Regions from separate parts of the Zhihengliuella halotolerans genome, predicted to be linked through region 1. Evidence: predicted binding sites of a transcription regulator. Region 1 holds the regulator's gene; the other holds the start of a gene.
What was found. Region 1 encodes LexA, which represses DNA repair genes until DNA is damaged. Its sites were predicted from a motif close to TCGAACANNTGTTCGA; they were not measured.

Region 1 (4,387 bases):
TCTGCGGGCATTCTCTAGTCCTTCGACGATGGGGGCGGCAGCTGGTGGGCTGCAGGTCTAGTTTAGCGATCCGGCGGCAGCCGAACGCGCGGTCCGTGCGCGGGCGATCAGCGCCCGGCGCGGTCCTGCTCGAGCAGAGCCTCGAGCTCGCGGAGGAAGGCGCCAGTCTCGGCCTCGGTTCCGGCTGTGACACGCAGGTGCCCGGGGATCCCGACGTCCCTGACGAGGATTCCCTTGGCAACAAGGCCCGACCAGACCGTGGACGGGGACTCGAGCCCCCCGAAGAATACGAAGTTGGAGTCACTCGCGGCCGGAGTGAGCCCCATCCTGGTCAGCTCGTCAACGATCCGGTCGCGCTGGATCTTGATGTCCTCCACGTTGGCCAGGAGCGCGCCGACGTGCTTGAGCGCCGCGTTGGCGGTCGCCTGGGTCACGGCCGACAGGTGATAGGGCAGGCGGACGAGCCGCAGGGCGGCCGTCACTTCTTCAGCAGCCGCCAGGTAGCCCAAACGGGCGCCGGCCAGGGAGAAAGCCTTGCTCATCGTCCGGCTCACGATCAGCCGCTCCCGTCCCGGGAGAAGTTCCAGGGCTGACGGCGTTCCCGCGTGGCGGAACTCGGCGTAGGCCTCGTCGACGACCACGATGGCCTGCGATTCCTGACCCGCATCGTAGACCGCGGTGACGACATCCTGGCCCAGTGCGGTCCCGGTCGGATTATTCGGGGAGCACAGGAAAACGATGTTCGGCCGGTGTGCGCGAACCTGGGCTGCCGCGGACTCAGCGGTCAATTGGAAGTCGTCGGCCCGCGCGCCGGCGATGTAGGTCGTGTCGGTACCGCTGGCGAGCAGCGGATACATCGAGTACGTGGGCGGAAAGCTCAGCAGGCTCCGGCCCGGTCCGCCGAACGCCTGCAGGATCTGTTGGAGGACTTCGTTGGATCCATTCGCAGCCCAGACCTGGTCCGCGTTCACGTCGTGGCCGAGATAGTCCGCAAGGCGGGACCTCAGCTCGACGAACTCTCGGTCCGGGTACCGGTTCAGCCGTTGCGCGGCGGCGAAGACCTCGTCCGCGATGGCCCGGCTGACCGCTTCCGGGAGCGGATGCGTGTTCTCGTTGACGTTCAGTTGTATGGGGACATCCAGCTGGGGTGCACCGTAGGGTTGCAGGCCCCGCAGGTTCTCTCGCAGTGGGAGCTTCGACAGTCTCTCTAGAACATCACTCACCGATCCAGCTTAGTTCTGATGCTGCCCGAGTTCAGAATGCCGGACCGGCGGGAGTCTTAAAATGACCACGTTCGCCCGTCAACCGACAGGGACGAAGACCTCTTGCCCGACCTCGACAACTTGCTTCTCCAGCCCGTTCAGTTCCACGATCTCCGAGATCACGATGCGCGGATCGCGAGCCGGAGCGAACTCCTGCGCCAGACCCCAGAGGCTGTCACCGCTCAACACCGTGACCGCCTCCACCTCGGGCGCGGCCACTTCGAGGCTGCCGGCCGCGTTGGCCGGCGAGTTCAAAAGACCTACGAGCAGGACGAGGAGCGCGGCGCCCAGCATCAGCGGAAGCCCGATGAGAACGAAACGTCCGCGCTGCGTCAGGCGTAGTTTTCCCGGACGGGTCCGGGGCGCGGAAAGCTGGGCCGTAGAGGCGAAGGAGGGGTCTGGCGCGAGTGAGATATGTGCCAAGGTCTTGCCTTTCTTTCTCGTACAATGGTTCCCGTCCCGCATCCTCTGCCGGGTGAAACCTCGAATTCGAAGCTCCGCATCACGATCGAAGTTCGAACTAGAACAGGACTTCGAAGCTTGCATGTCCATGTCTAGCATCCTTGAGCGATGCTTGTCGAGACACCTTCGAATAAATCTTTGAAGCTGGGTCGAAAATCGTCTATGGTTGAAGCAGGTGGTTCGTAGGAGTCACTTCACCAGCCGGCACCCGCATTTTGGGTTCGAGTCAGCCGGGGTGTCCGAACGGGTAGCAAGGATGTGTGGCCATGGCCTCGAGTGAGTCCCCCAAACCGCGCCGCCAGCGCAAGAGTCTGACGCTGCGCCAGCGCAAGATCCTGGAAATGATCCAGCGGTCGATCGCAGCTCACGGCTACCCGCCGTCGATGCGGGAGATCGGCGACACCGTCGGCCTCGCGAGCCTCTCGAGCGTGACGCATCAACTCATTCAGCTCGAGAAGCTCGGTTACATTCGGCGCGACCCCCGCCGTCCGCGGGCGATGGAAATCCTCAAGCCGCTGACGCTGTCGGATGAGAATGCGCACTCGGCGACAGACGACATGAAGACGGTGAGCGGCCGGCCAGTAGCCGAACTCACGAGCGCCGCCGACACTGCGATGGTCCCGCTCGTCGGCCGCATTGCCGCAGGGGGCCCGATTCTTGCGGACCAGACCGTCGAGGACATGATGCCGCTCCCCCGTCAGCTCGTCGGTCAGGGTGAACTCTTCATGCTCAAGGTCAGCGGCGATTCCATGGTCGAAGCCGCCATCTGCGACGGCGACTTCGTCGTCGTCCGCCAACAAAGCGACGCAGAGAACGGCGACATCGTAGCGGCGCTCCTCGACGACGAGGCGACCGTGAAAACGTTCCGTCAGCGGGACGGGCACACCTGGCTGCTGCCGCAGAACCGGCAGTACGAGCCTATTCTCGGCGACTCGGCCACCGTCATGGGCAAGGTCGTCTCGGTGATGCGTTCAATCTAGAGTCGCCTGCGGCGACGAAAAGAGGAGGGCGCCTACCCCGCGGGGTAGGCGCCCTCCTCTTTTCGTGGCGGATCAGTTGTGCTCGGCGAGGCGCTTGAGCGCCCCGGTGACCGTCGTCTTGTCGACAGTGGGCCACATTGCCGGCAGGGATGCCCGCAAGAATCCGCCGTAGCGCTCGGTTGCGAGTCGCGAGTCCAGAATGGCGACGACACCGCGGTCCGTGGTCGACCGCACTAGCCGTCCCGCGCCCTGCGCGAGCCGCACGGCAGCGTGGCTGGCCGCCACGGACATGAAACCGTTGCCCCCGCGCTGGGCCACGTCCCGGCTGCGCGCCGTCGACAGCGGATCATCGGGCCGCGGAAAGGGGATGCGGTCGATGATGACCAGCCGGCAGGAAGGACCCGGGACATCCACGCCTTGCCACAGGGTCATGGTTCCGAAAAGGCAGGTGTCCGGTTCCTCCGAGAACTGCTCGACCAACGCACTCATGCCCGACTCGCCTTGGCAGAGGATCGTCTCATTCAGCCGCGGCCGCAGGGCCTCGGCCGCATCTTCGGCCGCACGCTTCGAGGAGAACAGCACCAGGGCGCCACCACCGGAGGCGTGGATCAGGTCGGCGATCTCGTCGAGTGCCTCTGCGGAGACCTGCCTTCCCGGCTTGGGCAGGTGCTTGGCGACGTAGAGCATCCCCTGCCTCGGGTAGTCGAACGGGCTGCCGACATCGATTCCCTCCCAGGACGGTGCACCGTCGCCGAGCAGGCCGAGGTCCCCGGCCACGTGCTCGAACGCCGCGCCGATGGCGAGGGTCGCCGAAGTCAGCACGACCGTCCGCCCGTCGAAGAGGCCCTCGCGGAGTTTGCCCGCGACGGAGAGCGGGGCGACGTACAGCGTGGCCGGGGTTGAATCGTCCGGTTGCACGTAGCCCTGACCCGGCACGAAGCTGCCCGGGCGGGACGCCCAGACGACCTCGCGCTGGTCGGTCGACTCCTGGAGCCGGTCGCCCATCTCCACGAGGTAGGACAGCTGCGAGCGTGCCATCTGGCGCGCCCCGTCAACGGGCTCGTTCGGTTCGGGCTTCGAGTCGGACATCGCGACCCGCGCCGCGTCCGCGACCTCCCCGACCGCTACCGCCTGCGCCTCGTTCAGACCCTTGGGCATAAGGCCGGCGGGTACCCCGGTGAGCGCCTTGTCGAGCGCTTTCGCGGCCTGCGTGAGCTGGTCGACGTTCACGCGGCAGTGCTTGCGCGCGGCGCTGGCCGCAGTGAGGACCATGCTGCCCGAAAGATCGCGCGTCACCGATCCGGTCACCCGATCCTGAAGTTCGTGCGCCTCGTCGATGATGACCGTGTCGAAGTCCGGCAAGACAGCGAGCCCCTCGAACGCCGAGACGGCAAGCATCGCGTGGTTGGTGATGACGACGTCGGATTCGGCGGCCCGGGCGCGCGCCATCTCGCTGAAGCACTCTTCGGCCATCGGGCATTTCTGGGCGCCGAGGCAGTCACGGGCGCTGACGGAGACCTGGCGCCACGCCAGGTCGCTGACGCCGGGGCGCAGGTCGTCGCGATCACCCGTCGGCGTTTCCTCGGCCCACTCGCGGACGCGGACGACGTCTCGCCCCAGGGGGGACGTTGGCCCTGATGCCTGCTGCCTCGAGGCACCGTCCTCCGTGAGCGAGAACAGCGC
Region 2 (4,387 bases), 450 kb from region 1:
TCCCGAGGTCCGACGGCTGTGGATCAGGCCTTTGCGCTCGTAGAAGTGCAGCGCGGAGATGGCTAGCCCGCTGCGTTCGGCCAGCTGGCCCACGGTCAGTTCCTCTGCGGTGGACTCGTCCACATTCCACTCCCTCTTCCGCCCACCGGGAGCGGAATTCTCGGCTCCCTGCGCATTGCACCCTACTCTCCCAGCCGCAGGGACACGACGCTGCCAGGACGGCTAGAACGGGCACGGCTCCATGAACGACACGAGACTTCGCTCGAGCCGAGCGACGATCTCCGCGAACTCCTCGTCGTCCTTACTGCTCCGGTGACTGGCGGGCGCAGGCTTGCCGAGGTCGATGGGTGATTCGAGTATGAAGAGTTGCGCCGTCGGCGTCCCGGTGTCTGCTTCCCGGCTTCGGGGCGGCGGCGAGTCCATGGGCCATGCCGCCCAGGGCGCATCGGGCAGAGTCTTCCGCCGCGTCCCCCACCAGGTCTCGGCGATGAGAGTCCCGTCGGGGTGGAGGTCGAAAGTCAGGAGCCCCCACGACTTGAGTCGGTGGCAGCGTTTGCAGACCGAGACAAGATTCGACAGCTCCGTCCTCCCGCCATCCTGGCGCTCGATCACGTGATCGGGTTCGCAGGCGGTGGCCCGGCGTCCGCACCCGGGGACCCGGCACGTGCGGTCGCGCAGTGCGAGCGCGCGGCGCAGCGCCCGGGGTGGGCGGTAGGCCTCGGCGTCGAAGGCGGTGATCGCCCCGGTCCAGGGATCCGTGACGACCCGCGTCCACGTGCTGGCCTGCGGCAGGATCGCCGCCAGTTCATCGAGGCCGAAGGATCCGAAGCGCTCGGCCTCAGGCAGGTCGGCCCCGGGGGCGAGCGACTCGCCGTCCAAGAGGCCCGGAGCCGAGCCGCCCTGGTCGGCCAGAACCGCCAATCCCGGGAAGACGGTCGACGGAACGGTGACTGTCACTTCGGGCTTGACGTTCTGCAGGCCGACAGCCTCGGGGCCGGAGAGGAGGATGTCGATGAAGGCGTCGGCGCGGACCTGGGCGAGAGTGCGCTCGTCTTCATCCCCGGCAACGGCGTCGCGGTGCTTCTGCGCCGCCGCGAACTCCGCCAGCCGCCGGTCGATGGCCTCGGCCGCTACGGTCGGGATGTAGGCGCTGAGGAAGCACATGCCGTCCTCGTCGGCGTCGACGGCGACGAACCGGCGATCGGCCGCGCGGCGATGACGCTGGGCGAAGGGCTCGTCGAGCTCCTTCTCGAGCCGTCGCTTGCCGTATCGCTCGAGCTGACCGGGAGTCTTCCCGCTGGAACGCTCGAGCAGGTCGGCACCGAACGCCTGCCGGCGCCGGCGGCATTCGCGCCGACTGGCCTCCACCCGGCGCTCGTGCTGTTCGCATGCCGCCGGGTCGTCCGTGTCCTGCTCCGCGATGCGTTCCGGCTCGATCTTGTCGGCGAGGTCCACCACGGACCGCGCATGGGCGGGGCCCAGACCGCCGGCGGCCATCCTGCTCAGCACGTCGGGCAGGTCGTCCACGAGCGTCCGAGCGCGCCCGACCTCGCGGGCGGCCGTCATCCGGGCGATGCCGCGCACGGCCGCGATCTCCAGGGCCACAACCTCTTCCGGAGCATCGTGGACGAGACGGCCGGTCCCCACAGAGGTCCGCATCCCCGGGGAGGACTGCCCGAGTTCCTCGAGGTCGGCAGAGATGCGGCTCCGCGTCACGTCTTCCAGTGCCGCTGCCGCCCGGAAACCAGCCGCCTCGGCGAATCGACGCAACTGCTCGGCGAACTGCAGCAGATCCTTCGGGCCCAGTGCCTCGAGGGCCGCTTCGAGCGCCGGGGCGCCGACGAGAGCGCCTGCCTCACTGGACGCAGCCGGCTTCACCGCGAGGACCGTGTCCCCGAGATGAACCCTGAACTCCTGCGGCTGAGTCATACCTCCATTTTAGAAGATCTGCTCGACTGTGTGAATAGTTGATGGAAGATTTCTACGTACTTCTACTCGCCATCGAAGACCGGACTGCGTCCAACCTGTCAGAGAATCGACGAACGGCCCCGATACGGTGCGGTATCCTCCGTTCTACAGCGCAGGACTCTCTTTTTGCCACGACAGTCCCGGCATCGACGAGGAGACCCCCACGTGAGCGTTCGTAGCGCCCAGCCCGGCATTCCACCCTGGCTGGAGGCCGCGCCACCACGGCGAGCCCAGCCGCGCGCCGAGAGCTGGCAGCGTTTCATCAGCACGGGAGACCGCGCCCTGCTCCGCCACGATGAACCGCTCTGGGAAGTTCTGCAATGGGCGGCAGAGAGGGGCGGCTTTCTCTTGCACGGCACGCAGCGTGGGGGCCTGGATGAGTTGCAGCCCCGGGCGCCCCTGGACAGAAGCCCAGACGAATTCAGTAAACGCCGGGCAGTCTTTGGCTCCTCCGACGCGATATGGGCTATGTGCTACGCACTGCGCGGCCCCTCGACCAACGGCATGCTCAACTCCTGCGTCCACATCGAATCGGAAGGCGCCTGGACACCACCCCACTACTTCTTGTCTCTCTCCGGCAGCGACCAGAGAACGGACCTACTCCAACCCGGTTGGGTGCACCTGATCGACAAGGGCACCTTCGAACGTATGAAGCCCTACGAATGGGCGGGCGTGGAACGAGTCCTCGAGGCGCAGTGGGTATCAAGCTGCTCAGTGCCGGTGCACTCGTCGGTACGTGTGCTTCCGCAGGATCTTCCGATCCGCTGTCGCCTCCACTCTGCCGAGGCAGTAGAGCGTGCCTCCGCCGACAATCCTGCGGGCTTTCCCTGGCTGGAATCGCCCCCCTACTCGCCCTTGAAGGCCGGCTTCCGCTTCTCCTGGAAGGCCGCGAAACCCTCGGCGTAGTCCGCCGTGTCGCACAGGTCGGCCTGGGCTTGATTCTCATTCGCCATCGAGGCCCACAGCCCCAGCCGCTGGTCGCGGATCTGCGCCACGAGCTCCTTCGAGGCCCGGAACGCTCCCGTGGCACCGGAGGCGACGCGGGCGACGATCTCCTCGGTGCGCTCGTACAGCTCGTCGGCGGCGAAGGAACGGCTGAACAGCCCCTGAGCCACGGCCTGCTCGCCGCTCATCAGCTCCGCGGTGTAGATCAGATCCAGCGTCCGGTGGGCGCCCAGTCGCTCGGTAAACAGCCAGTGCCCACCCGAGTCGAGCGTCGCGCCGAGATTCGCGAACGGCGAGCCGATCTTGGCGTTGTCAGCGACGTAGACGACGTCGGTCGCGATCGCCAGCCCGAGCCCGACACCCAGGCACGCGCCCTGCACGGCCGCGAACGTCGGCGCCGGGAACGCCGCCATCTTCTCCAGCACCGGCTGCACTGTGCCCCCCAAGTAGCCGATGACATCGTCATCAGCCGGTACGACGCCGGAAATGTCCCGACCGGCGCAGAAGCCGCGCCCCTCCCCCTTGAGCAGCAGGGCCCTGACCTCACCGCGTTCGGCAGCCGCGGCGGCGTCGTCGTACGCCTGGGACAGCTCGGCGAGAGCCGCGACGTCGAGCGCGTTCATCTTCTCGGGTGCGTTCAGCGTGACGGTCGCGATGCCGTCCGCGATGTTCAGGTCGATCACGATGACTCCAGTGGTTGCGGGGTTTACGGGACGGGGCTGCGGGGGTTGCGGTTCGGGTGGTTGCCGGCAGGACGACGACGGACAGTGCGCGGAGGCGGGCGTCAGGCGTCGAAGTCGACGCTGACGCGTTCGCTCGTCGGGCGGGTCTGGCACGTGAGCACGTAGCCGGCGTCGACCTCGTCCTCTTCGAGCGCGTAGTTCTCGGCCATCTTGACGTCGCCGCCGGTGACCTTCGCGCGGCACGTGCCGCAGACTCCGCCGGCGCACGCGAACGGCACGTCGGGGCGCACGCGCAGGGCCGCGTTGAGGATCGTCTCGTTCGCGGCGACAGGCGATTTCACCTCGCCCGAGAGACCGTCCAGACGGAACTCGATCTCGAAGTTCTCACCGTCGTCGTCCTGGACGGCGCGGCCGATGTGGCCCTCCGGCCGGGTCGGCTTGCCGGTCGTGAACAGCTCGAAACGCACCCGATCCGCGGGCACGCCCTTGCCTGCGAGCGTGTCGCGCACCAGTTGGACGAGCTCGAACGGCCCGCACAGGAACCACTCGTCGACCTGATCGGTGCGGATGACGTTCTCGAGCAGCGCGGTGAGCTTCTCGGAGTCGATGCGGCCCGAGAGCAGCGGCGAGATGCGCTGCTCCCGCGAGAGCACGTGATGCAGCGCGAACCGCGACGGGTAGCGGTCCTTCAGGTCCGCGAGCTCCTCGAGGAACATCACGTCCATCGCCGCCCGGTTCGCGTAGATCAGGTCGAAGCGCGTGTTCTCGTTCGCGGCGAGCACGGTGCGGGC

Region 2: a site for LexA is predicted at 1,940-1,955, ahead of EV380_RS09220 (HNH endonuclease signature motif containing protein). Genes of this name have one in related genera too.

Annotation. Positions count from the first base shown of each region.
Region 1 covers NZ_SHLA01000001.1:1,575,142-1,579,528, forward strand. Annotated here, with positions in the region: gene hisB (imidazoleglycerol-phosphate dehydratase HisB) at 1-11, opposite strand, end outside; gene EV380_RS07110 (histidinol-phosphate transaminase) at 108-1,223, opposite strand; gene EV380_RS07115 (LysM peptidoglycan-binding domain-containing protein) at 1,302-1,814, opposite strand; gene lexA (transcriptional repressor LexA) at 1,991-2,704, shown strand; gene EV380_RS07125 (ATP-dependent DNA helicase) at 2,777-4,387, opposite strand, start outside.
Region 2 covers NZ_SHLA01000001.1:2,027,468-2,031,854, forward strand. Annotated here, with positions in the region: gene soxR (redox-sensitive transcriptional activator SoxR) at 1-123, opposite strand, end outside; gene EV380_RS09220 (HNH endonuclease signature motif containing protein) at 223-1,929, opposite strand; gene EV380_RS09225 (hypothetical protein) at 2,134-2,874, shown strand; gene EV380_RS09230 (enoyl-CoA hydratase/isomerase family protein) at 2,814-3,596, opposite strand; gene paaE (1,2-phenylacetyl-CoA epoxidase subunit PaaE) at 3,698-4,387, opposite strand, start outside.